Mesorhizobium japonicum MAFF 303099: one gene and its partners. The protein of the gene in region 3 interacts with the protein of the main gene of each other region in a pairwise test. Links are inferred from orthologs where the notes say so. Each region holds a gene or a part of one and is shown on either strand. Other genes may lie near its edges. The genes, in order: secA, MAFF_RS31955 and ybgC.

Region 1 (10,761 bases), 330 kb from region 3 along the record:
TTGCTGCTGAGCGCCGACGCTGAGCCGGCGCGGCGCGTGGCGCTCGTCATCGGCAACGGCACCTATGCCGAGGCCGGCACGCTGGCCAATCCGGTCAACGACGCCCTCGACATCGCCGACAAGCTGCGCTCCATCGGTTTCGAGGTCATCGAAGGCAACGACCTCGGCAAGCGCGAGCTCGAACGCAGCATCGGCGAATTCTCCGATGCGCTCGAAGGCGCCGGGGTCGGGCTTTTCTACTATGCCGGCCACGGCCTGCAGGTCGACGGGCGCAACTACATCGTGCCGGTCGACGCGAAGCTTGACATGCCGGTGAAACTGCAGCTCGAAGCGGTACCGATCGACGAAGTCCTCGACATCATGGAACAGCAGACCAAGGTCAGCCTGGTGTTTCTCGATGCCTGCCGCAACAATCCGTTTGCCCGCAGTCTAAGCCGCACCGCCACGACGCGCTCGGCGACCGCGCTCGCCGGTCTCGCGCAGTTCGATTCGACGCGCGGCTCCTTCATCGCCTTCTCGACCGCGCCAGGCGCGGTCGCCATGGACGGCACCGGGCGCAACTCGCCCTTTGCATCAGCCCTTTTGCGGCACATCGCCGAACCCGGCCAGAGCATCAACGACATGATGATCGCGGTGCGCCGCGACGTCGTTTCGCAAACCCGCGAAGGCCAGCGCCCCTGGGAGCAGGGCTCACTGCTCGAACGTTTCGAGTTCGTCCCGGGTGACGGGCCAGCCCCGAAGCCCAAGCCGGCGGCCGAGCCGGCGTCGGCCCCACGGGTCGCGGCGCTGGAGCGCTCCGTGGGCGATGACAAGGCTTCGATCGAACAGTTCCTGCGCCGGGATTATCTGGCGCCCGACACCAGGACGATGGCCGAAACGGTCAAGCGGATCTACGGCTCGTCGGCCACTATTTTCGGTACACGCTACGACGCCGATGCCATCGTCAAGGTGAAGACCGACTGGTTCGCGCAATGGGCTTCGTGGTCGCTCGGGCTGGAACCCGGCAGCCTGGAGATCACGCCGCATGGCGAGGACCGCACTGAGGCCGCCTTTGCCATGCGCTACGACTACGTACCGAAGGACAAGTCGGCGGCACGGCTGACCGGCAAGGCGCGCGTCACGCTTGGGCTGGTCAAGGCCGCGGAGGGATGGCGCATCGAATCCGAAACCTCGCAGGCGATGCAATGATGCGCTGGCCCGGGCGCGAATTCACGCCCTTTGGCGCGACATGAATTCGGTGGCGAAACAAAGCAGTGCCGCAACCGGCAGCGCCAGGCCGATCCAGGACACCAGTGGCCAGCCGTCTTGCGCATAGGCCCAACCGCCGACACCCGAGCCGATGGCGCCAGCGATGAAGAACGTCGCCATGTAGAGCCCGTTCAGACGGCTGCGATGGGCGGCGCCGAGCGCGAACAGGTCGCGATAGCCGAGGACAAGGTTGGTCTGCACGCCGAAGTCGAGGACGATGGCTGCGGCAACCAGCAGCGCCAGCGAAAGCGTCGAACCGCTGGGGGCGATATGGGTTACGAGAAAGGCGACGGCGACGCACAGCATGGCAAAGGCTGTCGCCGGGCGGCTCCATCCGCGGTCGGCAACCCTTCCGGCGAGCGGCGCGGCGATAGCGCCGGCGACACCGGCCAAGGCGAACAGGCCGATGCCGCGCTGCGTCAAGCCGAAATCGGGTCCGGCCAGCAGCAGCGGTGTCGTCGTCCAGAACAGGCTGAAGGCCGCGAACAGGAACGCCTGATAGAGAGCCCGCCGCCGCAGGACCGGCGTCGAGCGCGCAATCTGCACCATGGACGCCAACAGTGCGCCATAGCTCAGACGCGCCGTCGGCACGCGCCTGGGCAGCGCGAACCGCAGCACCACGGTCAGCAGGATCATAACGGCGCAAGAGGTGAAGTAGACCACATGCCAGGACGACAGCGCGGTGATGAAACTGGAAAACGGCCGTGACAGCATTATGCCCAGCAACAATCCCACCGACACATTGCCGACCACGCGGCCACGCCTGGCCTCCGGCGCCAGATGCGCCGCATAGGGGATAAGGGTCTGCACCGCGACCGAGCCAAGGCCGACAAACAGCATCGCGGCCAGAAAAAACGCCGGCTGCGTTGAAATCGCCGCGCCCAATAAGGCGAGCGTCGCAACGGCGAGTATGCCAAGCACGAGCCTGCGGTTCTCGATCAGGTCGCCAAGCGGCACGATGAACAGCAGGCCCACCCCGTAGCCGATCTGCGCCATCGTAACGATCAGGCCCGCCGCATGTGGCGGCAGGCCAAGTTCGGCGCCAATCGGGCCAATCAATGGCTGTGCGTAATAGATATTGGCAACGATCAGCCCGCAGGCGGCAGCCAGCAAGAAGGTCATCCAATTCGAAATTGTCGTCTCGGCGGATGCGGAGCCGGATGCGGTAATGGTGGTCATGATGATGTCCATCGGAACGAAACGTTCCGTTGAATAGAACGAGCCGTTCCGTTTCGTCAAGCGATGATGTATGAGCATCTCTTGGCATCGGTGTATTTTGCGGCCAAATGGCTTCGTTTGGTCCGCAAAAGACAAACGGTTGCCGGCGGGTTGTTTCAGCCGAAACGAGAAACCGCTTCAGGAGGAACGGCTCATGGGCGAAATCGCCGATCCGGCACGCAAATCGATTGGCGCCAGGCGCAATCCCGACAGCGCCGAAGCCATTCTGGAGGCTGCCGAAGCCGTGCTGATCGAGGCCGGCTATGCCGGTTTCTCGATCGAGGCGGTGGCGCGCCGCGCCCGTGCCGGCAAGCCGACCATTTACCGCTGGTGGCCTAGCAAGGCGGCGCTGCTGCTCGAAGTCTACCAGCGCCAGAAGCGCGTCGACATTCCCGATACGGGAAGCCTGGAGGAGGATCTCGTCGGCTTCCTGGTCAATCTGTTCGCGCATTGGCGCGAGACATCGTCGGGCAGCGTCTTCCGGTCGCTGATCGCCGAGGCACAGTCGGATGAAACCGCGGCGGCGGCCCTGGCGGGCTATGCCGGAGCGCGCCGCACCCACACCGGCCAGATCATCGAGCGCGCCAAGGCGCGGGGCGAGATCGCCGGCGATATTGATCCGGGCGTGGTTGCCGATATCATCGCTTCCTACGCCTGGCGGCATCTCCTGACCAACCGGCTCGATGAACCCAAGGCCACGATACGCAAAATGGTCCGCTATCTCCTGCAAGGCATAGCAGCCGGCAGATAACGGCATGGCGGTCAACAAAAAAAAGGGCGCGGCAACCCTTGGCTGCCGCGCCCTTTTTGAAAAGATCGTTCAGACTTACTTGCCGGCTTCCATCGTATCGACGGCCTGCTTCAGCTTGGCGTCGGGGATCTCGACCTTGGCGCCGGCGCGCAACGACTTGACCAGGGCGAAATACTTGTCGCGGATGACCGCCTGCTTGGCCTGGTCCTTGACGTCGTCGAAGGCCGGCGGCTGCTTGGCGCGCTTGTCCTCGAGCTTGATGACATGCCAGCCGAACTGCGTCTGCACCGGCTGCTCGGTGTATTTGCCGACCTCGAGCGCGAAGGCTGCCTTGTCGAACTCCGGCACCATCTGGCCAGGCCCGAACCAGCCTAGGTCGCCGCCATTGGACTTGCCCGAGGGGTCGCTGGTGTGCTCGTTGGCGAGCTTCTGGAAATCACCGCCTCCGTCGAGCTGCTTGATGATCGCCTCGGCCTCTTCCTTCGTCTTCACGAGGATGTGACGGGCATGCACCTCGTTGACCGGCGGCGTGTTGGCGATTTCCTGGTCGTAGCGAGCGCGGATCTCGGCGTCGGTGACCTTGTTGACGACGCCCTTCTCGACCATCTCGCCATGCAGCGCGCGTTGCTGCAGGAAGGCCATGCGGCGCTGGAAGTCGGGATCCTTGTCGAGACCGTCGGTAACGGCCTTGGCGGCCATGACGCGGATCTCGATGGCCGCCGAAAGGGCAGCCGCGCGGCGCTGTTCGGGCGGCAACTGCGCGAATTGCTGCGACAGCTCGCCTTCGGCAAGCACCAGGTCGGCTTCGGTCAGGGGCTGGCCGTTGACCGTGGCGACCACGGCATTCGGGTCGACCGGCGCCGCAGCGGGTGCGGCCGGAGCAGCAGGAGCGGCCTCCTGCGCCATGACGGGCGACAGGCAAAGAGCCGACAGGCCGAAGGCCAGACCAAGGCTGGCAAGCGACGCACGGCGGAACAACAAGGGCATAAGGATGACTCCGGTGAAGGATTGTAAGGAGGGGTGGCTTCCAATCAGCCAGATTGTGGCGGAATTTGGCGCGACCGGCAGGGCCAGCGCGGCGTTGACATCAGTTGAGCCCCCTCTTATCTGTCCAACGACTTTGCGTCCAGAACCGTTTTCCGGGCGCTTTTTGTGTTTGCCCGTATTCAGGCGGTGCGATCACGCGGATTTGATGGGGCCGGCCGGCGCCTGTCTCAAGATTGAGAATTCTATCGAAAGGACCATTGGATGGTCAGTCTCGGCGGTCTCGCCCGTAAGGTTTTCGGTTCCTCCAACGACCGTCGGGTCAAATCGACCCGGCCCCGTGTCGAGGCGATCAACGCCATGGAAAACGAGATGCGGGCGCTCTCCGACACCGAACTCGCGGGGCGTACGGAAAAATTCCGCCAGGACATCGCCAATGGCGCCAGCCTTGACGACCTTCTGGTCCCGGCCTTCGCCACCGCGCGCGAGGCGGCACGCCGCGTACTCGGCATGCGCCCCTTCGACGTCCAGCTGATCGGCGGCATGGTGCTGCACAATGGCGGCATCGCCGAGATGCGCACCGGCGAGGGCAAGACCCTGGTGGCGACACTGCCAGTCTACCTCAACGCACTCGCCGGCAAAGGCGTCCATGTCGTCACCGTCAACGACTATCTCGCCACCCGCGACTCCGAATGGATGGGCCGCGTCTACAAATTCCTCGGCCTCTCGGTCGGCGTCATCGTCCATGGCCTGTCGGACGAGGAGCGCCGCGTCGCCTACGCATCCGACGTCACCTACGCCACCAACAACGAGCTCGGCTTCGACTATCTGCGCGACAACATGAAGTATGAGCGCGCCCAGATGGTGCAGCGCGGCCACAATTACGCGATCGTCGACGAAGTCGATTCCATCCTGGTCGACGAGGCGCGCACGCCGCTGATCATTTCCGGTCCGCTCGAGGACCGTTCGGAAATGTACAACACCATCGACACTTTCATCATCCAGTTGCAGCCGCAGGATTATGAGATCGACGAGAAGCAGAAGACCTCGATCTTCACCGAGGAAGGCACCGAGAAGCTGGAGAACCTGCTGCGCGATGCCGATCTGCTCAAGGGCGAGTCGCTCTACGACGTCGAGAACGTCGCCATCGTCCACCATGTCAACAATGCGCTGAAGGCGCACCGGCTGTTCCAGAAGGACAAGGACTATATCGTCCGCAACGGCGAGATCGTCATCATCGACGAATTCACCGGCCGCATGATGCCCGGCCGCCGCTATTCGGAAGGCTTGCACCAGGCGCTGGAAGCCAAGGAGCATGTGGCGATCCAGCCGGAGAACCAGACGCTCGCCTCCGTCACCTTCCAGAACTACTTCCGCCTCTACAAGAAGCTGTCCGGCATGACCGGCACGGCGCTGACCGAGGCCGAGGAATTCGGCAACATTTACGGTCTCGAAGTCACCGAGATTCCGACCAATCTGCCGGTCATCCGCAAGGACGAGGACGACGAGGTCTACCGGACGGTCGAGGAGAAGTACAAGGCGATCGTCAAGGAGATCCGCGAAGCCAGCGCCAAGGGCCAGCCAACGCTGGTCGGCACCACCTCGATCGAGAAGTCCGAGCAGCTGGCGGATCGCCTGCGCAAGGAAGGTTTCAAGGATTTCGAGGTGCTGAACGCTCGCCACCACGAGCGCGAAGCGGCGATCGTCGCCCAGGCCGGCAAGCCCGGCGCCATCACCATCGCCACCAACATGGCCGGCCGCGGCACCGACATCAAGCTCGGCGGCAATGCCGAGATGCGCATCGCCGACGAACTGGGCGACATGCCTGAGGGCCCCGAGCGCGAGGCGCGCGAGAAGGAAATCATTGCCGACGTCGAGCGCCTGAAGGAAAAGGCGCTGGCCGCCGGCGGCCTCTACGTGCTCGCCACCGAGCGCCATGAATCGCGCCGTATCGACAACCAGTTGCGCGGCCGCTCCGGCCGCCAGGGCGACCCCGGCCGTTCGAAATTCTTCCTGTCGCTGCAGGACGATTTGATGCGCATCTTCGGCTCCGAGCGCATGGACGGCATGCTGCAGAAGCTCGGCCTCAAGGAAGACGAAGCGATCATCCACCCCTGGATCAACAAGGCGCTGGAGAAGGCGCAGAAGAAGGTCGAGGCGCGCAACTTCGACATCCGCAAGAACCTGCTGAAGTATGACGACGTCTCCAACGACCAGCGCAAGGTGGTGTTCGAGCAGCGCATCGAGCTGATGGACGGCGAAGGCCTGTCGGAAACCATTGCCGAGATGCGCGAGGGCGTCATCGACGAGATCGTCGCCAAGGCCATTCCCGAAAACGCCTATGCCGAGCAGTGGGATGTCGCCGGCCTGAAGGCTGAGGTCGCCGAATTCCTCAATCTCGACCTGCCGGTCGAGGACTGGGCCAAGGAAGAGGGCATCGCTGAGGACGACATCCGCGAACGTATCACGCAGGCCGCCGACGCCGCCGCCAAGGAGCGCGCCGAGCGCTTCGGCCCCGAGGTGATGAACTATGTCGAGCGCTCCGTGGTGCTGCAGACGCTCGACCATCTGTGGCGCGAGCACATCGTCAACCTCGACCATCTGCGTTCGGTCGTCGGCTTCCGCGGCTACGCGCAGCGCGATCCGCTGCAGGAGTACAAGGGCGAGGCCTTCGAGCTGTTCCAGGCGATGCTCGGCAATCTGCGCCAGGCCGTCACCGCGCAGCTGATGCGCGTCGAACTGGTCCGCCAGGCCGCCGAAGCCCCGCCTCCGGAAGCGCCCGACATGTTCGGCACGCATATTGACGGCACCACCGGCGAGAACGATTTCGAAGGCGGCGAAACCGCCCTCCTGGTGCGCCAGGAGCAGAACGCCGTCGTCGCCCCCGAAGACCGCGACCCGAACAACCAGGCGACCTGGGGCAAGGTCGGCCGCAACGAAGCCTGCCCCTGCGGCTCCGGCAAGAAATACAAGCACTGCCACGGGGCGTTTGCTTAAGGGCGCCGCTTCCTTCCCCCGTCACTGTACGGGGAGAAGGAAGCTCTCCACCCACGTTTTCTTAATGTGTCTCCGCTACACCAACGCCTGAAAAAGAGGCGGAAAACGGAGAGAGATCGGGGTGCGCTTTTCCGCGGCCACGACTGCCGGGCGGTTCTTGCCGCAGCGTTTGGCGCTGCGCGTGGGGCCACTGCTTGGCCGCATCGACGCCGTGCTGTTCACCGCCGATGAGCGTGGCGAGGCCGGCCGCATGTCGGTCATCGCCTTCTCCATCCGCATCGTCAGCGCCGTCATCGCCTTCATCAGCCAGGTGCTGATGGCGCGCTGGATGGGGTCGTTCGAATACGGCATCTTCGTGCTGGTCTGGGTGACGATGGTGATCGTCGGCAACCTCGCCTGCCTCGGCTTCCACACCTCGGTCATCCGCTTCATCCCCGAATACCGCGAGCGCGGCCTGATGGACGAACTGCGCGGCATCGTCGTGGCCAGCCGCCTGTTCGTGCTGATCGCCTCCACCATCATCGCCGGGCTCGGCGCGCTCGGCGTCTGGCTGGCGGCACCCTGGATCGAAAACTACTACGTCATCCCGTTCATCCTCGGCGTCATCTGCCTGCCGATGATCGCGCTGTCGGACCTGTTGCAGGGCCAGGCCAGGGCGAACAGCTGGGCGCTTTTCGCCCTCTCGCCGACCTACCTGATACGGCCGGTGCTGATCCTGCTGTTCATGGCGCTGATGCTTCTCGCCGGCTACGCGGCCGATGCCAGGACGGCGATCTTCGCCTCGATCGCCGCCACCTATGTCACCACGCTCGCGCAGCTGGTCGGCGTCACCCACCGCATGGAGAGGCAGATCCCGGCCGGGCCGATGAAAGTGCATTTCGCGCAATGGTTCATCGTCTCGCTGCCGATCTTCCTGGTCGAAAGCTTCTTCTTCCTGCTCACCAATGCCGATGTGCTGATGGTCGGCGCCTATATGGATCCCAACGACGTCGCCGTCTATTTCGCCACGGTCAAGACGCTGGCGCTGGTGCATTTCGTCTATTTCGCCGTCAAGGCCGGTGTCGCCCAGCGCTATGCGCAGTTCACCCATGGCGAGCCGGAAAAGCTTGCCGTCTTCGCCCGCGAGACGGTGTCGTGGACCTTCTGGCCCTCGCTGCTGATGGCGCTGCTGGTGCTGGCGCTGGGCAAACCCATGCTGGTGCTGTTCGGCCCCGAATTCACATCGGGCTATCCGCTGCTGTTCCTGCTCGTCTTCGGCGTCGTGGCGCGCGCCGCCGTCGGCCCCTGCGAAAGCCTGCTCACCATGAGCGGCAACCAGAACATCTGCGCCGCCGTCTATGCCATGACACTGGCCTTCAACATCGGCCTTAACGTGGTGCTGATCCCGCGTTTCGGCCTGTGGGGCGCCGCCATGGCCACCGCCTTCGCCATGATCTTCGAGGCCAGCGCGCTGTCCTTCACGGTCTGGCGCAAGCTCGGCATCGTCATGGCGATCTTCGTGCCTGCCAAAGGAGCCGCCTGATGGTCGCCATCCCGTTGCTCGAGGAAACCAGCGGCGGCACCGCCGGCGCCATGGTATCCGGCCTCGCCGGTCTGGCGCGCGATCCCGATCCCGCCCATATCGAAATCCTCGCCAACAACCGGCCGGAGCGCAAGCTTGCCATCTATCCGGCGTCCGCCGGCTTCGACCTGGTCGAGGAACTGGATTATCTGTGCGCCCGCACGATCGAGCCGAACGTCTTCTTCAACCCGCGCTTCCTGGCGCCGGCCATGCCCCGGCTGGAGGATCGCGAGGTGCGCCTGGCGGTGATCCGCGACGGCGACGAATACCGCAACCGGCTGCGCCTGCTGGTGCCGATCTCGGTGGAACGCCCGGTGGTGCCGCTCGGCGTGCCGGTGATGCGCACCTGGTCGAGCCCGTTCGGTCCGCTCGGCACGCCGCTGATCGACCGCGACGATCCGGTCGGCGTCGTCGAGGATTTCTTCTCGATGCTGTCGCGCCCGCATCTCAAGCTGCCGAAAGTCTTCGTGCTGCCCGACATCAGGCTGGACGGTCCGGTGGCGAGCCTGCTCGACACCGTGGCCGAGACGCGTGGCCTGACGCTGGTCACCACCGGCCAGACCCCGCGCCCCGTGCTGGAGAGCGAGCTCGACGGCGACGACTATCTGAAGGCATCCCTGCGTTCGCACCATTATCGCGAGTTCCGCCGCCTGAAGCGGCGTCTTGCCGGCCTCGGCAGGCTGGAGCATGTGGTGGCGCGCGGCCCCGAGGAGATCCGCCACGCCATCGAAAGCTTCCTGACGCTGGAAGCGTCCGGCTGGAAGGGCCGTGAGCGCACCGCCATGGCGATCGACCGCTTCCGCGCCGCCTTTGCCCGCGAGGCCGTGCACCGGCTCGCCGAGCAGGACATGTGCCGCATCCATTCGCTGACGCTTGACGGCCGCACCATCGCCTGCCTGATCGTGTTCGTCGAGGCTGGCGTCGCCTATACCTGGAAGACGGCCTATGACGAGACGCTATCAGCCTATTCGCCCGGCACGCTGCTGATGATCGAGGTCACAAGGCAGCATCTCGACGATCCCAACATCATGATGACCGATTCCTGCGCGGTCCCGGATCATCCGGTGATGAGCCGGCTGTGGGCCGAGCGCAAGCCGATCGGCACGCTGGTGATCGGGTTGACGCCGGATGCCGATCGCCTCGCCCGCCAGGCCGCCTCGCAGCTCCATCTCTACCGCGAGACCCGCAACATGGCTCGCCTGCTGCGCAACCGCATGAAGAGCCTGCTGAGACGGCGGTAGCCATGATCCCGAACCTTCGTGGCCGCCGGCGTCATGCCGAGACCCCCGCCCCCGGACTAATTGCAGGAAATCGGCGGACATCCGGTCCGGTGCAGCGCATCGCCCGGAGGCTGATCGCACGGCATGGTTTCACGTTCGCGGGCATTGTCGTCGGCCTTTGGTTTCTGTCGGGTCTTGCCTCAGCCGCCAACGCGGCCAATGCGTCGGTCTTCCTAGAAGACCAGACCTGGACCGAACTGCGCGACAGGATCAACGCCGGGACGACGACGATCATCGTCCCGATAGGCGGCACCGAACAAAGCGGTCCTGCCATGGCCTTGGGCAAGCACAATGTACGGGTCAAGTTCCTGGCCGAGAAGATTGCCGGTCAACTCGGCAACGCCTTGGTCGCCCCGGTGATCTCCTATGTCCCGGAAGGGACCATCGACCCGCCGAGCGCCCATATGCGGTTTCCCGGAACGATTACCATCAGCGACGAGATTTTCGAGCAATTGCTCGCATCCGCGGCGCGCAGCTTCAGGCTGCACGGCTTCAAGACCATCGTGCTGATCGGCGACCATGGCGGCTATCAAGCCGACGAACGCCATGTGGCCGATCGTCTGAATGCCGAATGGAGCAAAAGCCCGGTCCGGGTCTTTGCGGCGCTGCAATACTATCAGATCACCCAGGGCGCCTATGTCGACAAGCTCCTGTCGGCCGGCGCGAGGCAGTCCGAGATCGGCACCCACGCCGGATTGGCCGACACATCGCTGATGCTCGCC
Region 2 (10,410 bases), 3.4 Mb from region 3 along the record:
CGCAGGTTTTCGCCCGCGCCTTGCCGATCGTTCCACTGGCGGCCCGGTTCATCGACAGCCCCGGCCGGCCGGATCCGGCCAACGCGGCCGGAACCGTCGAGGCGATCGACCGCGCCGTCGCCGCCTGCCTTGCCGGCGACGCCGCCGCCATGGTCACCTGTCCGATCGCCAAGAAGCCGCTCTATGATGCCGGTTTCCGCTTTCCTGGCCACACCGAATATCTGGCGCATCTGGCGGCCCGGCACAGCGGTGTCGAGGCAATGCCGGTCATGATGCTGGCAGGCCCTGACCTGCGCACGGTTCCCGTTACCATCCACATCGCCCTGGCCGAGGTGCCGAAGGCCCTGACCACCGAACTGATCGTCGCGACCGCGCGCATCACCGCGGCCGACCTCGCCGGCCGCTTTGGCATCGCCAGGCCGAGGCTGGCCATTGCCGGCCTCAATCCGCATGCCGGCGAAGGTGGGTCCCTGGGCCTGGAGGACGAGCATATCGTGCGGCCGGCGGTCGACATCCTGCGCGCCGAGGGCATCGATGCTTTCGGCCCTCTGGCGGCCGACACGCTGTTCCATGCGCGGGCGCGGGCAGGCTACGATGCAGCACTTTGCATGTACCACGACCAGGCGTTGATCCCGGCCAAGACGCTGGCCTTCGACGATGCGGTCAACGTCACGCTCGGCCTGCCCTTCATCCGCACGTCGCCAGACCATGGCACCGCCTTCGATATCGCCGGCAAGGGCATTGCACGGCCGGACAGCCTGATCGCCGCCTTGAAGCTCGCCAGAACGCTCGCCGACACCGACAAAAAGGCCGCGGCCGCATGAGCATCGACGGGCTGCCGCCATTGCGCGATGTCATCGAGCGCCACGGGCTGCAGGCGAAAAAGGCGCTCGGCCAGAATTTCCTGCTCGACCTCAATTTGACTGGCAAGATCGCACGCAGCGCGGGCGACCTGACAAACACCGCCGTGATCGAGGTTGGGCCGGGACCTGGCGGCCTGACAAGAGCACTGCTTTCCAACGGCGCCCGCCGGGTTGTCGCCATCGAGCGCGACGAGCGCTGTCTGGCGGCATTGGCCGAAGTCTCCGCTCACTATCCCGGCCGGCTGGAGGTAGTTTCCGGCGATGCGCTGAAAACCGACTTCGCCGCCCTCGCCTCCGCGGCCGGCGGAGCCAGCGGTCAGGTGCGGATCGTGGCCAATCTGCCTTACAACATCGGCACGGAACTGCTCGTCCGGTGGCTGACGGTCGTGGACTGGCCGCCCTTCTACGCGTCGATGACGCTGATGTTCCAGCGCGAGGTTGCCCAGCGCATCGTCGCGGAGCCCGGCAGCGACGCCTATGGCCGGCTTGGGGTGCTGGCCGGCTGGCGCACGAAGGCCAGGATCGCCTTCGACGTGCCTCCCCAGGCCTTCACGCCGCCGCCAAAGGTCACCTCTTCGGTGGTGCATCTGGAGCCGCGCGCGACGCCCCTGCCGGCCGATGTAAAGAAACTCGGCCGCGTCACCGAAGCCGCCTTCGGCCAACGCCGAAAGATGCTGCGACAGAGTGTGAAAAGCCTTGGCGGCGAGGCCCTGCTCGAGCGCGCGGGCATCGACCCGACCCGCCGCGCTGAAACGCTCAGCGTCGAGGAATTCGTCAGGCTGACCAATTCTGTTTAGCGCCGGCCTGGAATTGCGACGATGCAGGAATAGATAGTTCGGCGAGCATGCCGGAGAAACCTAAATGCCTGCCTATATCATTTCCGATGTCACCATCTGCGACCAAGAGGCATTCCAGACATACCGCTCGCGTGCCGCGGCTTCCATTGCCCATTATGGCGGGCGCTATCTCGTACGCGGCGGCCAGGTGGATACGCTGGAGGGCGAATGGCATCCCACGCCGCTGATCGTTGTCGAATTTCCTGACATTGAGCAGGCACGGCGCTGGTACGCATCCGCCGAGTATGCTGCAGCGCTAGATGTGCGCGACGCCGCGCTCAGCCGCCATCTGATCCTTGTCGACGGCATAGCGCCATGACGCCTGTCAGAGCGTTTCACCGTTTCCTGGAAACGCGGAAACCCTCTAACTCTTTGTTTTGACGCAATTCCCAAGGGAAAGCGCTACGCGCTTTTCCAGGGAAAACCGCTCACACTTTTCCTGGAATTGCTCTAGACAGTTTTCTCGTCCAGCAACCCCGAGACGAAATCGAAGAGACCCGGCCGGCGGTCGCGGCGCAACCGCTCGGCGACGACGATGCCCCGCACCTCGGCGAAGGCACGGTCGAGATCGTCATTGACGATGACGAAATCATATTCCTTCCAGTGCTCGATCTCGTTGCGGGCGTTCTTCAGCCGCGTCTCGATCACCGCTTCCTGGTCCTCGGCGCGGCGCTTCAGGCGGGCCTTCAATTCCTTCATCGACGGCGGCAGGATGAAGATCGAGACGATGTCGGCGCGCATCTTCTCCTTCAACTGCTGAGCGCCTTGCCAGTCGATGTCGAACAGCATGTCGCGGCCCTGCGCCAGCGCCAGTTCCGCAGGTTCGCGCGGTGTCGCATAGCAATTGCCGTGCACCTCCGCCCACTCGAGCAGAGCGTCGGAATCGCGCAACCGCTCGAACTCGCGCATCGTACGGAAATGGTAATGAACCCCCTCGATCTCACTGCCGCGGCGCGGTCTGGTCGTGACCGAGACCGACAATTCGAGGCTGGAATCGCTTTCCAGGAGGTTGCGCGCGATCGTCGACTTGCCGGCACCGGATGGCGACGACAGGACGAGCATCAGCCCCCGGCGGCGGATGCGGGATCCCAAATCCCTGGGAACCATCGGTTCCTTGGCGACCATCGGCTACTCCAGATTCTGGACCTGTTCACGAAACTGGTCGACCACCGCCTTCAGCTCCAGCCCGATCGCGGTGACGGCTGCGGCGTTCGACTTCGAACACAGCGTATTCGATTCGCGGTTAAATTCCTGTGCCAGAAAATCGAGCTTCCGACCGACGGCGCCGCCGCCCTCAAGCAAAGCCCGGCCAGATGCGACATGCGTCTTCAGCCGATCGATCTCCTCGCGAATATCAGCCTTGGTGGCGAGGAATGCCGCTTCCATGTGCAGCCGGCTCGCATCCAGGTTGGCGGACGCGTCCATCAGCAGCCTGACCTGCTCAGCGATGCGTTCACGGATCGCCGCCGTCTCGCGGGACGGATCCGCCTCCGCACGCAGCGTCAATGCCTCGATGGCGTCGATATGGCCGGACAGCAGCAAAGCCAGCGCCGCCCCCTCGCTTTGCCGTGCCAGTTCCAGCCCGTTCAGCGATACGTCGAGCGCAGCCATGATGGCGATGTCGAGCGCGGCGCGCGCCTCTTCGGTTTCCACGGTTTCGGGAATGTCGAGCACGCCACGCAGCGACAGCAACCCATCGGCCGTCGCGGGAGCAACGCCGAACTGTTCCTGCAGCCGCTTGGCGAGACCCGCAAGGTCCTTCAGAAACGCCTCGTTGACGACGGGTTGCGCCTGCGCGCCGGCGGCGCGGCCGATGGTCAGCGTCGCCTGGAAATTGCCGCGTGCGAAACGCTTCTGCAGCGTTTGCCTGACCGCCGGCTCCAGACGCTCGAAACCTTGCGGCAGCCGCAGCCGCACCTCGACGCTCTTGCCGTTGACGGACTTGACCTCCCAGGCGATCGAGGTGCCGTCATGCTCGGCGACGGCACGCGCAAATCCGGTCATGCTCTGTAAATTCATGTCGCCCGCACATTCCTGGCGCATCACCCCGAAACCAGTTTCCGGACAGGGCAAGTGCTGCTTGAAAATAACCACGCCGTAGGTGCGTCGAAATCGGACGCATGGCGTTCCTTCAAATGTCAGGCTGTCGCCCTCCGGGCAACGCCTTTCTTCACCTACTGGGCATCGCCCGCGTCGCCGCCGGCGTCGCCATTGTCGCCCCCGGTGCTGCCGTCGGCAGGCTTGTCGGCAGCTGGTTTGTCGGTAGCAGGCTTGTCGGCATTGCCGTTTGTACCAGCGGCAGCGGCGGCCTTGGCCGCGTCATCGGCCTGCTTCTTCTGCAGCGCACGATAACGGGCGACGTTCTCATTGTGCTCGTCGAGCGTCGCGGCAAAGACGTGACCGCCTGCACCGTCGGCGACAAAATAGAGATCGTCGGTCTTCGATGGATTGGCCACGGCCTCAAGTGCTGCACGGCCCGGATTGGCGATGGGCGTCGGCGGCAGGCCGCTGATCACATAGGTATTGTAAGGCGTCTGCTTCTGGATGTCCGACTGGTAGATCGGGCGGTCCGCGGGCTTTCCCTTGCCGCCGAACAGACCATAGATGATGGTCGGATCGGATTGCAGGCGCATGCCCTTGGCCAAGCGGTTGAGGAAGACGGCGGCGACGCGCGAACGCTCGTCACCCTTGCCGGTTTCCTTCTCGACGATCGAGGCCAGGGTGACAAAGTCTTCGATATTGGCCAGCGGCAGATCCGGCGCACGCCGCTGCCAGACCTCGTCGACCAGTTTCTTCTGATCGGCCACCAGCTTGTCGATCATCTGCTGGCGCGTCGCACCGCGCGTGAAGCGCAGCGTGTCGGTGGCAAGGCTGCCCTCCGGGGGCGTTGTCGCCGGCATGTCGCCGCTCAAGGCGGGTTCATCGGCGATACGCTGCAGGGCCTGCTCGACCGTCAGCCCTTCCGGAATGGTCAGGGAATACATCACCGACTTGCCGCTTTTCAAAAGCTCCATGATGTCGCGCATGGATGCCCGGGGCTTGATCTCGTATTCGCCGGCCTTGAGCGCGGAATCGTTGCCGAAAGCACGCACGCCAAGGCGGAAGACGCGGGCGTCGCTGATCAGTCCACGGCGCTCAAGCTGGTCGGCGATGTCCTGGACGCCGGTGTTCGGCTTGACCAGAAAGGTGTCGCCATTGGCCGAAGGACCGGGTTCGATGAATTCCTGCTTGCCGAAGTAAAGTGCTGCGCCCGCGGCAAGAACCATCAGCATCACCAGGGAGATGACGAAGTTCATGAACACGACGACCTGGCTGCGCGAAGCGCGCGAGCGCTTCGGCGGCGGCGTTCCGGCTTCCGGCCGCAAGGCCTCGCTGGCCGTCTTCGGCACGATCGGTCCGGTATTGTTCGTCGGCCGCTGCCCGACTTCTCCGTTGCCCGCCGGATTTGTGTTCATTTCGCCCTACCGTTTGATCTCTCAACGAATCCCCTGCGGCAGAGTAGGGGCGAATATGGCAAAATTGACGACATGCCGAAGCATCGCCCGGCAGCCGGGCGATCAGCCATTGTAGCGCTGGAACACAAGCGATGCGTTTGTGCCGCCGAAGCCGAAGGAATTGGAGAGCGCAACGTCGATCTGGCGGGAGCGAGGCTTGTTCGGCACCAGGTCGATCGCGGTTTCGCGCTCTGGATTGTCGAGGTTGATGGTCGCCGGCGCGACATTGTCCCTGATCGCAAGGATCGAAAAGATCGCTTCGGCGGCTCCCGCTGCACCAAGGAGATGGCCGATCGACGACTTGGTCGACGACATCGAAATCTTCGACGCGGCGTTGCCGACAAGCCGCTCGACAGCGCCGAGTTCGATCGTGTCGGCCATGGTCGAGGTGCCATGCGCGTTGATGTAGTCGACATCGGCGGGCGTAAGCTTGGCCCGGTTCAACGCCGCGGTCATGCAACGGAAAGCGCCATCGCCGTCTTCGGCCGGTGCGGTGATGTGATAGGCATCGCCGGTGAGGCCGTAGCCGGTCACCTCGGCATAAATCTTGGCGCCGCGCGCCTTGGCGTGCTCGAGTTCTTCCAGCACCACAACACCGGCGCCCTCGCCCATGACGAAGCCGTCGCGGTCACGGTCATAGGGACGCGACGCCGTCTGCGGCGTGTCATTGCGCTCGGTCGACAGCGCCCGGCAGGCGGCGAAGCCGGCGATCGAAAGTCTGGTCACCGGCGCCTCCGCGCCACCGGCGACCATGACGTCGGCATCGCCCCACATGATCAGCCGGGCCGCATCGCCAATGGCATGCGCGCCGGTCGAGCAGGCCGTGACGACGGCATGGTTCGGACCTTTCAGCCCGTGCCGGATCGAAACCTGGCCGGAGACGAGATTGATGATCTGGCCCGGGATGAAGAAGGGGCTGATGCGGCGCGGACCGCGTTCCTTGAGGATCATCGCGTTCTCGGCGATGCCCTCGATGCCGCCAATGCCGGAACCGATGAGCACGCCGGTGGCGCATTGCTCCTCGTGGGTCTTGGGCTCCCAGCCGGAATCCTTCAGCGCTTCGTCGGCGGCGGCAATCCCGTACAGGATGAAGTCACCGATCTTGCGCAATTCCTTCGGCTCGAGCACGGATTCAGGATTGAAGGTGGCATTGCTGCCGTCACCACGCGGAACGACGTGGGCGATCTTGCAGGCAAGATCCTCCACCTCGAACTCGGTGATGCGCTTGGCCGCGCTGCGGCCGGTCAGAAGTTCCTTCCAGCTGTGCTCGAAGCCCATGCCGAATGGCGACAACAACCCAAGGCCCGTGACGACGACACGCCTCATCGCAGGTCCTCCCCAGTGATGACTGCGGAAAGCGTCAGGCCGAAGCCTTGTCGATGTACTTCACCGCGTCGCCGACGGTCAGGATGGTCTCGGCCGCGTCGTCGGGAATTTCCACGCCGAACTCTTCTTCGAACGCCATGACGAGTTCGACCGTGTCGAGGCTGTCAGCGCCCAGATCATCGATGAAGCTCGCCTGCTCCGTCACTTTGTCGGCATCGACGCCAAGGTGCTCGATGACGATCTTTTTGACGCGCTCTGCGGTGTCACTCATTTGGGGCATCCTCGTCTTTTGTTTGTCTGTCTTCGTTAGCGGGCAGAATGCCGCTAATCAAGCTGAAAGATGGTCCTGCCGGAAACGCAACGGCTACGAACCGGTTTTTGCCCGAACCGCCGGGTTGCGGGCCGCATTACACGAAAAATGGCTGAGGTCCAAGGCGAAATGGTCTCTTTTCACAGCCCCGCCACATCCGTCAAATCATGGCCATGCCGCCATTGACATGGACGGTCTGGCCAGTGACGTAGGCGGCTTCGTTGGAGGCAAGGTAGGCGACGGCGGACGCCACCTCGGCACCCGTTCCCATGCGGCGCGTTGGAATCGCCGCCATGATCGCCTCTTTCTGCTTGTCGTTGAGCTTGTCGGTCATCGCCGATTCGATGAAGCCCGGAGCGACGCAGTTGACGGTGATGTTGCGGGTGGCGATCTCCTGCGCCAGCGATTTGGAGAAGCCGATCATGCCGGCCTTTGAGGCGCAGTAGTTGGTCTGGCCGGGATTGCCAGTCACGCCGACCACCGAGGTGATGTTGATGATGCGGCCATGACGGCGGCGCATCATCGGATGGGTGAGTTCGCGGGTCAGCCGGAAAACGGCGGTCAAATTGACCTCGATCACGGAGTCCCAATCGGCGTCCGACATGCGCACGAACAGGCCGTCCTTGGTGATGCCGGCATTGTTGACCAGGATGTCGACGCCTTCGAGATCGGCCTCCGCCTTCTGGCCGAGCGCCTTGACCTCGTCGCGGTTCGACAGATTGGCCGGGAACAGTTTGACCCGATCGCCGAGTTCGGCCGCCAAGGCCTCCAGTTTCTCGATGCGGGTGCCGTGCAGGCCGACAATGGCGCCTTGCGCATGCAGCACGCGGGCGATCGCCTCGCCGATGCCTCCCGATGCGCCGGTGACGAGCGCCTTGCGGCCGGTCAGTTCGAACATTTTCGTCTCCTGATCTGAGAAAACACCCTTCACACGGGTGGGGTCAAATCGCCAGTGGATTATGCGAATGTGGCCAGCGCGGCCTCGACATCGGCCGGCGTGCCGACGGCCGATGTCGCGATGTCGCGGTTGATGCGCCGAGCCAGGCCCGACAGCACCTTGCCGGCGCCGATCTCGTAAAGCGTGGTGACGCCGTTGGCGCCGAACCATTCGACTGTTTCGCGCCAGCGCACGCGGCCGGTGATCTGCTCGACCAGGCGCCGGGCGATCTCGTCGGGATCGCTGGTCGGGGTCACCGTGACGTTGGACACCACTGGCACCCCCGGCGCATGCTTCGTCACACCGGCGAGCGCCTCGCGCATGACATTGGCAGCCGGTGCCATCAGCGCCGAATGGAAGGGCGCCGAGACCTGCAGCATCAGAGCCCGCTTGGCGCCCTTTTCGGTGCACAATTTGGCAGCCAGCTCGACCGCGGCCTTGGCGCCGGAGATGACCAGCTGGCCGCCGCCATTGTCATTGGCGATCTGGCAGACCTTGCTGGCCCCTTGCGCGGCCTCGATGCAAGCGGCTTCGACATCTGGCTGCTCCAGTCCGATGATCGCCGCCATGGCGCCCTCGCCGGCCGGCACCGCCGCCTGCATGGCGTTGCCACGAATGCGCAGCAGCCGGGCCGCATCGGCGACGGAAACGAAGCCGGCTGCGGCAAGGGCCGAATATTCGCCCAGCGAATGGCCGGCGACATAGGCGACCTTGTCCTTCAGCGAAAAACCGCGCGCTTCCAGCGCCCTGATCGCCGCCAACGAAACCGCCATCAGCGCCGGCTGCGCATTGGCCGTCAGCGTCAAGGTCTCCTCCGGACCTTCCCAGATCAGCTTCGACAGGTTCTCGCCGAGCGCGTCGTCGACTTCCTGGAAGACCCTGCGCGCCTCGGGAAAGGCATCGGCGAGGTCCTTGCCCATGCCGACAGCCTGGCTGCCTTGTCCCGGAAAGGTGAATGCGACGGCCATGCGAGGGCTCCCGAAGACTGGTTTTACTTGGCTGATAACACGAATTTTCCCTGCCTGTGGCGCAAGGCGGGCCGCCAAGTCAAGCCCGGTTCACCCCGGACCCAGCTCCGAACCGTGCGCCGAGTGCCTGTTCCAAAAGGCTTTTTGGCGATCACTCCTGATGAAAACCGCTCACGAATCGTTTGCTGGCTCTTCTTATTTCCGCCACAGGCGCTAGCTTTGCGTGACAATTATATGACAATCGCGTGACTTGGGTTGTCGCTGGGTGGGAAGTGAAAGTGGCAAAGAGTTCGAAACGCGCGGGTAAAGCCGTGCCTCAATTCCTGGAAGACGATCCGTCCACCGGCTATCTGCCGGGCCGGAGATGGCCGGTCGTCCGTTACGGGCTGATAAGCCTGGCGATCTCTGCCATCCTGGTGTTTGCCATCGAACTGATCGTGCGCGGCGACTTTGCCGGCACCGTTTCCTTCTTCCTGCAGCCGCTCAAGCCGGGCTGGACCACCATCGTTGTGTTCGCGCTGATCCTCATCGGTCTCGACGCCTTGCTGGGACGCAGCCATCAGAGCCTGATGATCGTCGCGCCCTTGACGCTGGCGCTGGCCTTTGTCGGCCATCAGAAATCGCATTATCTCGGCGATCCGCTCTACCCGACTGACTTTCTCTACGCTCGCCAGATCTTTGCGCTGCTGCCGCTTCTGGTGCGTGAGCGGCCGATGACCGCGCTCGCCATGGTCACCGGCATCATCGCCGGCCTGTCGCTGCTCGTCTATGGCTGGCGGCTGTGGCGCCGCAAGGTTCCAGCGCTCAGCCACAAGGGCCGCCTTGCCCGGCTGACGCTGGCGGTGCCGCTGCTCGCCTTCTTCGTCTCGATCATGGACTATGCCACCTTCTCCTGGACCAGGGACCGGCTGCAGATCATCCCGATCATGTGGGACCAGAAGGAAAACTACGCCTCCAACGGCTTTGCGCTCGCCTTCGCGCTCAACGTGCCGATGGCGCATGTCTCGGCACCGCCGGGCTATACGGACAAGGCGATCGCGGCGATCGACCGGCCGCAGATGACGGCCTCGGTGCCCGATGAAAAGCCCGACATCATTATCGTCATGAGCGAATCCTTCTGGGATCCGACCAAGCTGCCAGGCGTCACCATCACGCCGGATCCGATTCCCACCGTGCGGGCATTGCGTTCCGGTTCGATGTTCTCGCCTGAATTCGGCGGCATGACCGCCAACATCGAATTCGAGGCGCTGACCGGCTTTTCCAACGCTTTCCTGCCGGCTGGCAGCATCCCCTACCAGCAATATGTGCGCACGCCGACGCCTTCCGTGGCGACCTTCCTGAAAAGCGAAGGCTACAGGGCGCGCGCCATCCATCCCGGCACCAACTGGTTCTGGAACCGTGGCGCGGTCTACGCCGATTTCGGCTTCGACGATTTCAAGTCGGAAGAGACGCTGCCGCCCATGGAAAAGCGCGGACCGCTGGCATCCGACGCGGCGATGACCGACGAGATCATCCGCGAAGCCGGCGCCAGCGACGACCCGGTGTTCTTCTTCGCGGTCAGCCTGCAGAACCATGGCCCCTACGAACCGAACCGTTATTACAACCCGACCCACGCGGTGCAGGCGCCGATCAGCCAATGGGCGCGCGACTCGCTGTTGAGTTATGCGGAAGGTTCA
Region 3 (10,260 bases):
GGCGATCATGTCCCTGACGTAAGCGGCGCGGTACTGCGCCGGCATCACATAGGCATTGCCATATTCCTGGCGGATCATGCCGAACTCGCCCAGCGTGATGTTTTCCGGCTTGACGCCGTTGGCTTTCGCCCATGCCTCAACCTTTTTGAACGGCGCGTCCATCAGGCCGAGCAGCTTGTCGGGACTGTCCATGCTGGCGACCTGTTCGTCGAGATAGGCCAGCAGGCCGCTCTGCCGTGTCCACGGCGCCTCGGCCTTGATCCGGGCGCGGATGATGTCGAGCGTCGCGTCGAGCTGCGCCTTCGGCACGGCATTGAGCGGGTAGGGCAGGCCGGTCACATAGGGAATAAAGTCGCCGGCCCAGGTCGCGCCCTGATGGGTGAGCAGGAACGGATCATAGGAGTGGAAAGTCCAGATGACATTGTCGTCGGAGATCGCCTTGGGATCGATCTTCTCCAGGGACGAGGCGGCGGAATAGCAGGCGCCGGTCAGCACCAGCGTCAGTTTCGTGGCCGACGATCGTGCCGCGGCGAACAATTCGCGCTGGCGGTCCGGCCACAGGCTGGTGCCATCGCTGTCGCAGTCGACGATCGGCTCGTTCATCGGTTCGAAGGCGACCTTTTCGGGATCCTCGCCGGCCAGGGTGCGGGCCATCTTGCGCACCATATCGAGGTAGCGGTCGAAGGTCCGGGGATCGTCCATCACCTGCGCCATGCCGATCTTGCGGCTGCCGCCGGCCGGGATCAGGTGCATGTCGACGATCACCTTCAGGCCGGCACGGTTGATCATGCGCACCGAGTCCAGCACGCTGGCATAGAGGTCATCGCGCAGCGCCGCTGTCTGGTCGGACAGGAAAGGCGACGGGTCGACCGGCATACGCAGGAAATCGAAGCCTGCTCCCTTGAGCGCTCTGAGATCGTCATCTCCAAGGAATTTGCGCCATTCCGGATAGGGCAGTATGGTCTTGGCGTCACCCCATTGATCCTCGCCGGGCCAGGTGACCCACTGGTCAAGATTGAGGCCGCGCTTCATCGTGAAAGTCGCTGCCTGGCCAGGCAACACCAAGGCCATGAGCACCAGCAGCGCCGCCATCAAACTCTTGATCATCGCCGTCAACGGTGCCATCCGATGCTTTGTAGCGCGGAGAACAGGTGCCTCGTCGGGACTTAAAAAGGAAGCGCAATGGACGATCATGGTGAATCGGCGACGCTGCTGGCCGGGCTTTCCGGCGCGCTGACGACGTTCGGCCACCGGCTGATGGCGCGGGTCTATTATGCCGACACCGATTTCTCCGGCGTCGTCTACCATGCGCGCTATCTCGAATTCCTCGAGCGCGGCCGCTCCGACTATCTCAGGCTCACCGGCGTGCATCACACGGAGCTCGCCGACGGCAAGCATGGTGAGAAGATCGTCTGGGTGGTGCGGCGCATGGAGATCGATTTCCGCAGCCCCGCCCGCATCGACGACATTCTGACCGTCGATACCCGCACCGACGCCATTTCCGGCGCGCGCATCTTCATGGCGCAGCAGCTCAGGCGTGGCGACGAGGTGCTGGTCGAAGCCAAGGTCGAGGCGGCGATCATCGGCGAGAATGGACGACCGAGACGTTTTCCCAAGGAGTGGGTTGCGGCCTTCATGCCCAAGGTGGGCTGATATTCAGTGATGCCGGCCTGCAAACGGCGGTCTCCTGCGCCTCCCCGTTCTACTGCGACGCAGTAGAACTGTGCTCACGTACACAAAAGTACGCTCCGCTCCGGTTCTCGGAGCCCACCGCTTTCGACTCGGCCTGACCTGAATCTCAACCCACCTTTGAACGGCGTATGAGTTGACGCAGGCCCGGTTCGGGGACTGACGGGCGCGGCAATGCGCCGCGCCTTATTTACTAACCCATCCTTAACCATAACGGTTCATGAAGAGATTGGTGAAGATTGGCGTTATCCAACGCCTTCCTTTCACCAATATTTGCCCTGAAAAGGCCGCTAACGGCACGGTTTGGGGCGTCCGGTAGCTTCGTGCGAACCGACCACAAGGGATGCCAGGGGCCAGCTGCCAGCTTCGCCCGGAAATCTTAAGGACGTAACGATGGAAAATATCGCACTCGCCGATCCGGGCGCGCAATTGTCGATTTGGGCGCTGTTCATGCAGGCCAGCTGGGTGGTCAAGCTGGTCATGATCGGGCTGCTCTGCGCCTCGGTCTGGACCTGGGCGATCATCATCGACAAGCTGGTTGCCTATGGCCGCATGCGGCTAGCGCTGAACCGCTTCGAGCAGGTCTTCTGGTCCGGGCAGTCGCTGGAAGAGCTCTACCGCACGCTCGCCGACCGCAAGACATCAGGCATGGGCGCCATTTTCGTCGCCGCCATGCGCGAGTGGAAGAAGAGCTTCGAGAAGGGCGCCAAGACGCCGCTCGGGCTGCAGACCCGCATCGACAAGGCGATGGACCTGGCGCTGACCCGCGAGATGGAGAAGCTGGAGGGCCGCCTCGGCTTTCTCGCCACCACGGGCTCGGCGGCGCCGTTCATCGGTCTGTTCGGGACGGTCATCGGCATCATGACCTCGTTCCAGGCCATTGCCGGCTCCAAGAACACTAGTCTCGCGGTTGTCGCGCCCGGCATCGCCGAGGCGCTGCTGGCGACGGCCATCGGCCTGCTCGCCGCCATCCCGGCCGTCATTGCCTACAACAAGCTGTCATCGGATGCGAGCAAGCTCGCGGTGCGCATGGAAGGGTTCTCCGACGAGTTCTCCGCCATACTCTCGCGCCAAATCGATGAAAAAGTCGCGCCGAAGGCCTGAGGAGTAGCTGATGGGTATGTCCGTAGGCATGGCGGGACGCGGCGGGCGCGGCCACAGGCGGCGCGGCCGTCATCATGGGCTGATGTCGGAAATCAACGTCACGCCAATGGTCGACGTCATGCTGGTGCTGCTGATCATCTTCATGGTCGCGGCACCGATGCTGACGGTCGGCGTACCGATCGACCTGCCCGACACGCAGGCCAAGGCGATGAATGCCGACACGCAGCCGATCACCGTCTCGATCAACGCCGCCGGCCAAATCTATCTCCAGGAAACCGAGATCCCGATCGAGGAATTGGTGGCCAAGCTGCAGGCGATCTCGAAGACCGGTTATGAGGAGCGCATCTTCATCCGTGGTGACAAGTCCACCGACTATGGCACGGCGATGAAGGTGATGGCCCGCATTTCAGCCGCCGGCTACAAGAATATCGGCCTGGTTTCGTTGCAGGAACAGGATCAATAGACGCGAGATGAAAACCGGCCTCACCACATCGGTGATCTTGCACACGGCGGTGCTGGCCTTCGGCCTGTTCACCCTGTCGGCGCCGGCCGCGCTCCCGTCCGCTGATGTCGAGTCGGTCGCGGTCGATATCGTGCCGATGGAAGCCATCGCGCAGACGCTGCAGGGCGACAAGAAGGCCGTGATGCATGAAAAACCGGCGCCACTGCCGACGCAGCGCCCGGACATCGTGCCGGCGTCGCAGAAGGTCGGCGAAAACAGCGTCGATACCGACAAGCCGATAACGCCGGAAGCCAAGCCGAAGCCCGTCGACATGACCTCGGCCCCGCCACCCGCGCCGACCCCCAAAGAGACGCCGAAGACCGAGGACGTACCGAAGCCGCAGGAAAAGCCGAAGCCCATTCCGGCGACGGAAGTGGCGCCTGCGCCGACGCCCAAGGAAGAGGTCAAGCCCGAGCCGGTCAAGCAGACCGAGCCGAAGCCGACGCCGGCCAAGCCGGCGCCGACCCCGCCGCCGCAGGACAAGACCGCCGCTATCGATCCGACGCCCGAGGTCAAGCCGGATGCCGTCGCCGAGGCCATAGCCAAGGATCCGCCGGCCGAAGAGACGCAATTGCCGAGCTCGGCGCCCGCGCCGGAAGCACGGCCGAAGCCGCAGCCGGCGCAGGCCGAAAGCGCCAAGGCGCCGGAACGCAAGGATGCCGAGAAGCCGGTGAAGGAAGCGTCGTCGAAGCCGAAGTCCGACGACAAGCAGTTCAACGCCAACGAGATCTCGGCGCTGCTCGACAAGCAGAAGCCGTCCGGCGGCGGCGCCAAGCGTTCGACGCAGCAGGCCTCGCTCGGCGGCGATAAGGATCAGGGCCAGAAACTGTCGAAGTCGGAGCAGGGCGCTCTGGAAAGCCAGTTGGGTGGGTGCTGGACGCTGCCGGTTGGCCTGGAGGGCTCGGAGAACTTCGTCGTCGTCGTGCGCTTCAACCTGGACAATTCCGGCAAGCTCGATGGCCGCCCGTCCGTCGAAAAGTCGAGCGGTAACCGGCAGTTCGATGAAAGCGCGGTTCGCGCGGTTCAGAAATGCGACGTGGCCGGCCTGCAGGTTCCTGCCGGCAAGCAGGACATCTGGAACGACATCCGGGTCACTTTCGATCCAAGGGAGATGCTTGGCCTCTAGGCCTGGCGCCCACCCAAATCAAAAGAAGAGAAGCGAGAAGATATGAGATCCTTCCTCAAGCCGCTCCTGACGATTGCAGCCATGGCGCTGGGCATGACGGCCGTAATCCCCATGCCGGCATGGGCGCTCGTCGAGCTCAACGTCAACAAGGGCAATGTCGAGCCGCTGCCAATCGCCATCACGGATTTCCAGGGCGGCGATGCGCTTGGCGCGCAGATTTCCCAGATCGTCACGGCTGACCTGAAACGCTCCGGCCTGTTCGCGCCGATCGACAAGAGCGCCTTCATCGAGAAGATCTCGAACCCGGATGCCGCCCCCCGCTTCGACGACTGGAAGGTGATTAACGCGCAGGCGCTGGTCACCGGCAGCGTCAGCAAGGAAGCTGACGGCCGCATCCGTGCGCAGTACCGGCTTTGGGATACTTTTGCCGGCCAGCAGATGTCGGGTGAGCAGTTCTTCGCCAACGACGCCAACCAGCGCCGCGTCGCCCACATCATCGCCGACGCCATCTATGAGCGGCTGACCGGTGAGAAGGGCTATTTCGACACGCGCGTGGTGTTCATCGACGAGTCCGGCGCCAAGAATGCGCGCAAGAAGCGCCTGGCTATCATGGACCAGGATGGCGCCAACGTCCGCTATCTCTCGGACGGACGCTCGATCGTGCTGACGCCGCGTTTCTCGCCGAACCGGCAGGAAATCACCTACATGTCCTATGAGAGCGGCCAGCCGCGGGTCTATCTCCTGCAGATCGAGACCGGGCAGCGCGAACTGGTCGGCAATTTCCCCGGCATGACCTTTGCACCGCGCTTCTCGCCCGACGGCCAGAAGGTGATCATGAGCCTGCTGCGCGACGACGGCAATTCCAACATCTTCGCCATGGACCTGCGCAGCCGCTCGACGACGCGGCTGACCAACTCGACCGCCATCGACACCTCGCCCTCCTATTCGCCCGACGGCAGCAAGGTGGTGTTCACCTCCGACCGCGGCGGTCGCGCGCAGATCTATGTCATGGGCGCCGACGGCTCGGGCCAGACCCGCATCTCCTTCGGCGACGGCGTCTATTCGACGCCGGTGTGGTCGCCGCGCGGCGACCTCATCGCCTTCACCAAGCAGACCGGCGGCGAATTCCAGATCGGTGTCATGAAGACCGACGGTTCCGGCGAGCGCATCCTGTCGTCCGGTTTCCAGCAGGAAGGACCAACCTGGGCGCCGAACGGCCGCGTGCTGATGTTCTTCCGCGACTCCAATGGCGGGCCGAAACTGGTTTCGGTCGACCTAACCGGCCGCAACGAGCAGCCGATCCCGACGGCGAACTTCGCGTCGGATCCCGCTTGGTCGCCCTTGTTGGAATAGCGTCGGCCGAATTGCCACACATGCTGAAAAGGGGCCGTTTCGGCCCCTTTTCCACGCCTTCGTCGCGTTTTGGCCGCATTTCCGCCTAGGGTCCGCGCCAACTGTGACCCCGATCAAAAGGTTGCGGACGGGCAGCCTAAACCAAATTTTAACCGTGTTTCTTGAATGCCGGTTAACCCAAACGTGGTTACTGGGTGATCAACGAAATCACTCGAAATGCGAAGGAGAGGCGGCATGGGCCGTATCGCAGCACTTACCAGAAACCCGGTCATGATCGCGCTGGTGGCGATGCTCGCCATCGCCGGTTGCGCTTCGAAGAAGACGCCGAACAACGCCGCCGACCTCGGCCTCAACGGCGCCGGTGCGGCAACGCCCGGCTCGGCGCAGGACTTCACCGTCAACATTGGCGACCGCATCTTCTTCGATACGGACTCGTCCTCGATCCGCGCCGACGCGCAGACCACACTCGCTCGCCAGGCGCAGTGGCTGAACCAGTACAAGCAGTACGCCATCGTCGTCGAAGGTCACGCCGACGAGCGCGGCACGCGCGAATACAATCTGGCGCTCGGCGCCCGCCGCGCTGCCGCCGCCCGCGACTTCCTGGTTTCCAAAGGTGTCGCTTCCAGCCGTCTGAAGACCATTTCATACGGCAAGGAACGTCCGGTCGCGGTCTGCGACGACATCTCCTGCTGGTCGCAGAATCGCCGCGCCGTCACCACGCTCAGCGGCGCCGGTTCCTGAGTTGCCCGCGTCGGGAGACGCGAGCGCGCCGACTGGCAAAAATGCAACACAGCTTCGCGAAAGGCGGCCTTCGGGCCGCCTTTTTCATATCCGGGTGCCCGAAACAAAATTTGGCCGAAGTCTCGCGTCCTGCTATGAGCCGAGGGCGCTTGGCTGGTCCCATCCTGATTGGAAGGCGCGAACAGACTAACGACACACGGCGAGAGGCACATGCATTTGAGATCGGTTCTGAGCGGCACGCTTGCGGCGCTGCTCCTATCAGGCTTCACCGCCCTGGCAAGCGGCCCGGGGGCAAGCGGCCCAGGGCAGTCAACCGACAGCGGCTTTTCCTTCCATCTGCCGAGCCTCGAACTGCCGAGCCTCTTCGGCGACAAGAAGAAACCCGACCAGGTCCAGTTCGCGCAGCAGTCGAACGGCGCCGGCGCCACCGGGCTCGAGGACCAGCTGCGCCAGATGAACGGCAAGATCGAAGAGCTCAATTTCCAGATCCTGCAGATGCAGGAACAGATGCGCAAGCAGCAGGAAGACAACGAGTTCCGCTTCCAGCAGCTTGAAGGCGGCGCGCAAGGCGGACAGCCTCCGGCGCCGAAGAAATCCGACGCCACCACCAACACCAACACCGACGTGGCGGCGGCCCCGGCAACCCAGGCTCCGGCTGATGCCGGCGCCGCGCCTGGCGGCAATCAGTCCGCGGGCGGCAAGACAGTCGAGGACGTCATCGTCGAATCGCCCGAAGGCGACCCCGGCAAGGTGATTCCCGGCACGGGAGCTCCGGAAAAGACCTTCGGTTCCATCACTGTCGACAAGAACGGCAATGTGATCGATGCCGGCGGCAACACCCAGTCGACTGCGCCGACGCAAGACGCGGCCCCAGCCACCAAGGCCCCGGCCAAGGCCGGCAAGTCCAACGGCACGATCGTCGCGGCGCTGCCCTCCACCAACGACCCGGAAGAGCTTTACCGCAATTCCTATCAGTTCATCCTGTCGGGCGACTACGGCACCGCCGAACAGGGTTTTCGCGATCATATCTCCCGCTTCCCGCGTGATGCGAAGGCGGCGGACGCCCATTACTGGCTGGGTGAATCGCTGCTTGGCCAGCAGAAATACCGCGACGCGGCCGAGGTCTTCCTCGCCGCCAGCAAGGACTACCCGAAGGCCAAGAAGGCACCCGACATGCTGTTGAAGCTCGGCGTGTCGCTGGTCGGCCTCAAGCAGCACGACGTCGCCTGCGCCACCTTCAGCGAAGTCGGCAAGCGCTACCCCGACATCTCCAGTGCACTCAAGGAACGCGTCAAGCAGGAGAAGGCCCTGGCTGCGTGCTGATTTTTCCCAGGCATGTCTTTGTCCCAGGACCGCGACCACTTTCGGACGACATGCGTTGATGCTCGACACCGAGCCTGACCTTTCGACCAGACTTTTTTCGCATATCGATTTTACCCACGGCGCCGTTGCGGCCGTGTCCGGCGGGAGCGACTCGACCGCCCTGCTTCTCCTTCTCAAGCACCATTTCGACCGAACCGGATCGTCCGCGAAGCTGCTGGCGGTGACAATCGACCATGGATTGCGTCAGGGTTCGGCAGCCGAGGCGCAAGCCGTGGCGAAGCTGTGCGCGGAGCGCGGCATTGCCCACCGCACCTTGACGTGGACCGGGCGCAAGCCATCGACCGGCCTGCCGGCGGCGGCGCGGGACGCGCGCTACCATCTGCTGGCCGAGGCGGCGCGCGCGGAAGGCATCGGCCTGATCGTCACCGGTCATACCGCCGACGACCAAGCCGAGACGGTGTTGATGCGGCATGCACGGGACCGGGAGCTTGCCGACCTGGCGGGTCGTGGGCTTGCCGGTATGGCACCGGCCACCCTCTATGATTGGCGCGAGTGGATCGTTCGGCCGCTTCTGGGCACGCGGCGCTCGGCGCTTCGCGATTTCCTGCGGCGCGAACATGTCGGCTGGGCCGAGGACCCGACCAATATCGACGAAGCCTTCGAACGGCCGCGCGTACGCGCGGCACTTGCCGGCGAAAGTGCCGGGCACATGGAGAATACGCTGCGGCTCGCCGGCCAGGCGGCCGTCGAGCGCGGGCAGCTTGGCGCCAGCGCCGCCAATCTGATCCGTCGCATTGCCAGCCAGCCGAGCACGGGCCTCATCCGGCTCGATCCTGCTCTGCTGATCGCGGACGACCAGGCGGCCATCTATGCGTTGCGCATCTTGCTGGCCACCGCCGGAGGCGCTGCCTTCCTGCCGGACCAGGCGCGCAGCGCGGCGCTGTTCGTCCGGCTGAAGGCCGGATTTCTTTGCGCCACATTGTCGCGGACGGTGGTCGATTTCCGGCACGCCGGTCTCTTCCTGCGCCGCGAGGCGCGGGGTTTGCCGCCCGCCGCCACCGCTGTCGACAACACCATCTGGGACGGCCGCCGCCACATCACGTTGAACGACATGTCCGGCGCATTATTGATCGCCCCGTTGGGTGCGGCAGCAGCGAGGCGGCTGGCGATCGATGATGGAGAAACCCCGGCAAGCCTGATACGCGCCGCACTGGCCGCGGAACCGACATTGCTGCAAGCCTTTGAAAACCTTGGTTTGCCGCAGGGCGAGCCGCGCTTACCGGTGTTCGCGGCGCGACCGGTCGTGTCGCCTTTTGCCCGCTTCCTGCCGTCCTTCGATCTGGCGCCGGCGCGGGCCGTCGCCGAACTGATCGGCGCGTCACCGCTTCCCGCTTCGCCATTGGGCGGCCACAGTGCCGATTGATGGTGGTCGAAAGCTTAACCCACACATGCTGTTCTGCTTGGCAAGGGGAGACGCTCTCCCTATGTTAGGCCCAAGTTTCCTCTCATGATGCTGTCCGTGCGCGGACGCCAACGGGACAATTGATGAATCCGAACTATCGCAACCTCGCGCTCTGGGCGATCATAGCGGTCCTGCTCATCGCTCTCTTCAATCTGTTCCAGACGCCGCAGACGCGCGGGGCTTCGAGCGATGTGCCTTATTCGCAATTCCTGCAGGATGTCGCGGCCGGCCGGGTCAAGACGGTGACCATTGCGGGCGCCCGCATCACCGGCACCTACACCGACAATTCCACCGGCTTCCAGACCTATTCGCCCGGCGATCCCCAGCTGGTCTCGCGGCTGCAGGACAAGAACGTCACCATCAATGCGCGGCCCGAGGCCGACGGTTCCAATTCGCTGTTTGGCTACCTGATCTCCTGGCTGCCGATGATCCTGATCCTCGGCGTCTGGATATTCTTCATGCGCCAGATGCAGTCTGGATCCGGGCGCGCCATGGGTTTTGGCAAGTCGAAGGCCAAGCTTCTGACGGAGGCGCATGGCCGCGTCACCTTCCAGGACGTCGCCGGCGTCGACGAAGCCAAGGAAGATTTGGAAGAGATCGTCGAGTTCCTGCGCGATCCCCAGAAGTTCCAGCGGCTCGGCGGCAAGATCCCGCGCGGCGTGCTTTTGGTCGGCCCTCCCGGTACCGGCAAGACGCTGCTTGCCCGCTCGGTCGCCGGCGAGGCCAACGTGCCGTTCTTCACCATTTCGGGTTCGGACTTCGTCGAGATGTTCGTCGGCGTCGGTGCATCCCGCGTGCGTGACATGTTCGACCAGGCCAAGAAGAACGCGCCCTGCATCATCTTCATCGACGAAATCGACGCGGTCGGGCGCCATCGTGGCGCCGGCCTCGGCGGTGGCAATGACGAGCGCGAGCAGACGCTGAACCAGCTGCTGGTCGAGATGGACGGCTTCGAATCCA

Evidence for each region.
Region 1: the proteins of ybgC (region 3) and secA interact in binary tests that used the Escherichia coli proteins (3 or more experiments, as listed by UniProt). The link is inferred for Mesorhizobium japonicum MAFF 303099 from one-to-one orthologs.
Region 2: the proteins of ybgC (region 3) and MAFF_RS31955 interact in binary tests that used the Escherichia coli proteins (3 or more experiments, as listed by UniProt). The link is inferred for Mesorhizobium japonicum MAFF 303099 from one-to-one orthologs.

What each region holds. Positions count from the first base shown.
Region 1 is NC_002678.2:2,790,801-2,801,561, forward strand. The notes cover bases 4,095-7,398. They hold secA (preprotein translocase subunit SecA), read left to right. Parts: upstream 4,095-4,465; coding sequence 4,466-7,198; downstream 7,199-7,398. Other genes in these bases: MAFF_RS14655 (peptidylprolyl isomerase), read right to left, coding at 4,095-4,204; MAFF_RS14665 (lipopolysaccharide biosynthesis protein), read left to right, coding at 7,320-7,398. Also shown: MAFF_RS14640 (caspase family protein), read left to right, coding at 1-1,188; MAFF_RS14645 (MFS transporter), read right to left, coding at 1,210-2,427; MAFF_RS14650 (TetR/AcrR family transcriptional regulator), read left to right, coding at 2,621-3,217; more of MAFF_RS14655, read right to left, coding at 3,293-4,094; more of MAFF_RS14665, read left to right, coding at 7,399-8,720; MAFF_RS14670 (GNAT family N-acetyltransferase), read left to right, coding at 8,720-10,000; MAFF_RS14675 (creatininase family protein), read left to right, coding at 10,003-10,761. UniProt on the Escherichia coli protein: Required for protein export, interacts with the SecYEG preprotein conducting channel.
Region 2 is NC_002678.2:6,494,364-6,504,773, reverse strand. What follows is about bases 5,173-8,125. They hold MAFF_RS31955 (acyl carrier protein), read right to left. Parts: upstream 6,791-8,125; coding sequence 6,554-6,790; downstream 5,173-6,553. Other genes in these bases: fabD (ACP S-malonyltransferase), read right to left, coding at 7,787-8,125; fabG (3-oxoacyl-[acyl-carrier-protein] reductase), read right to left, coding at 6,990-7,727; fabF (beta-ketoacyl-ACP synthase II), read right to left, coding at 5,257-6,519. In the rest of the region: 4-hydroxythreonine-4-phosphate dehydrogenase PdxA, read left to right, coding at 1-824; 16S rRNA (adenine(1518)-N(6)/adenine(1519)-N(6))-dimethyltransferase RsmA, read left to right, coding at 821-1,660; MAFF_RS31980 (DUF1330 domain-containing protein), read left to right, coding at 1,725-2,018; gmk (guanylate kinase), read right to left, coding at 2,150-2,806; MAFF_RS31970 (YicC/YloC family endoribonuclease), read right to left, coding at 2,828-3,718; endolytic transglycosylase MltG, read right to left, coding at 3,874-5,154; more of fabD, read right to left, coding at 8,126-8,734; MAFF_RS31940 (LTA synthase family protein), read left to right, coding at 8,980-10,410. UniProt on the Escherichia coli protein: Carrier of the growing fatty acid chain in fatty acid biosynthesis.
Region 3 is NC_002678.2:3,120,909-3,131,168, reverse strand. Bases 115-2,917 are described here. They hold ybgC (tol-pal system-associated acyl-CoA thioesterase), read left to right. Parts: upstream 115-1,182; coding sequence 1,183-1,653; downstream 1,654-2,917. Other genes in these bases: tolR (protein TolR), read left to right, coding at 2,804-2,917; tolQ (protein TolQ), read left to right, coding at 2,083-2,793; MAFF_RS16335 (glycoside hydrolase family 5 protein), read right to left, coding at 115-1,125. Also shown: more of MAFF_RS16335, read right to left, coding at 1-114; more of tolR, read left to right, coding at 2,918-3,256; MAFF_RS16315 (cell envelope integrity protein TolA), read left to right, coding at 3,264-4,421; Tol-Pal system beta propeller repeat protein TolB, read left to right, coding at 4,464-5,774; peptidoglycan-associated lipoprotein Pal, read left to right, coding at 6,009-6,515; tol-pal system protein YbgF, read left to right, coding at 6,726-7,838; tRNA lysidine(34) synthetase TilS, read left to right, coding at 7,897-9,261; ATP-dependent zinc metalloprotease FtsH, read left to right, coding at 9,384-10,260.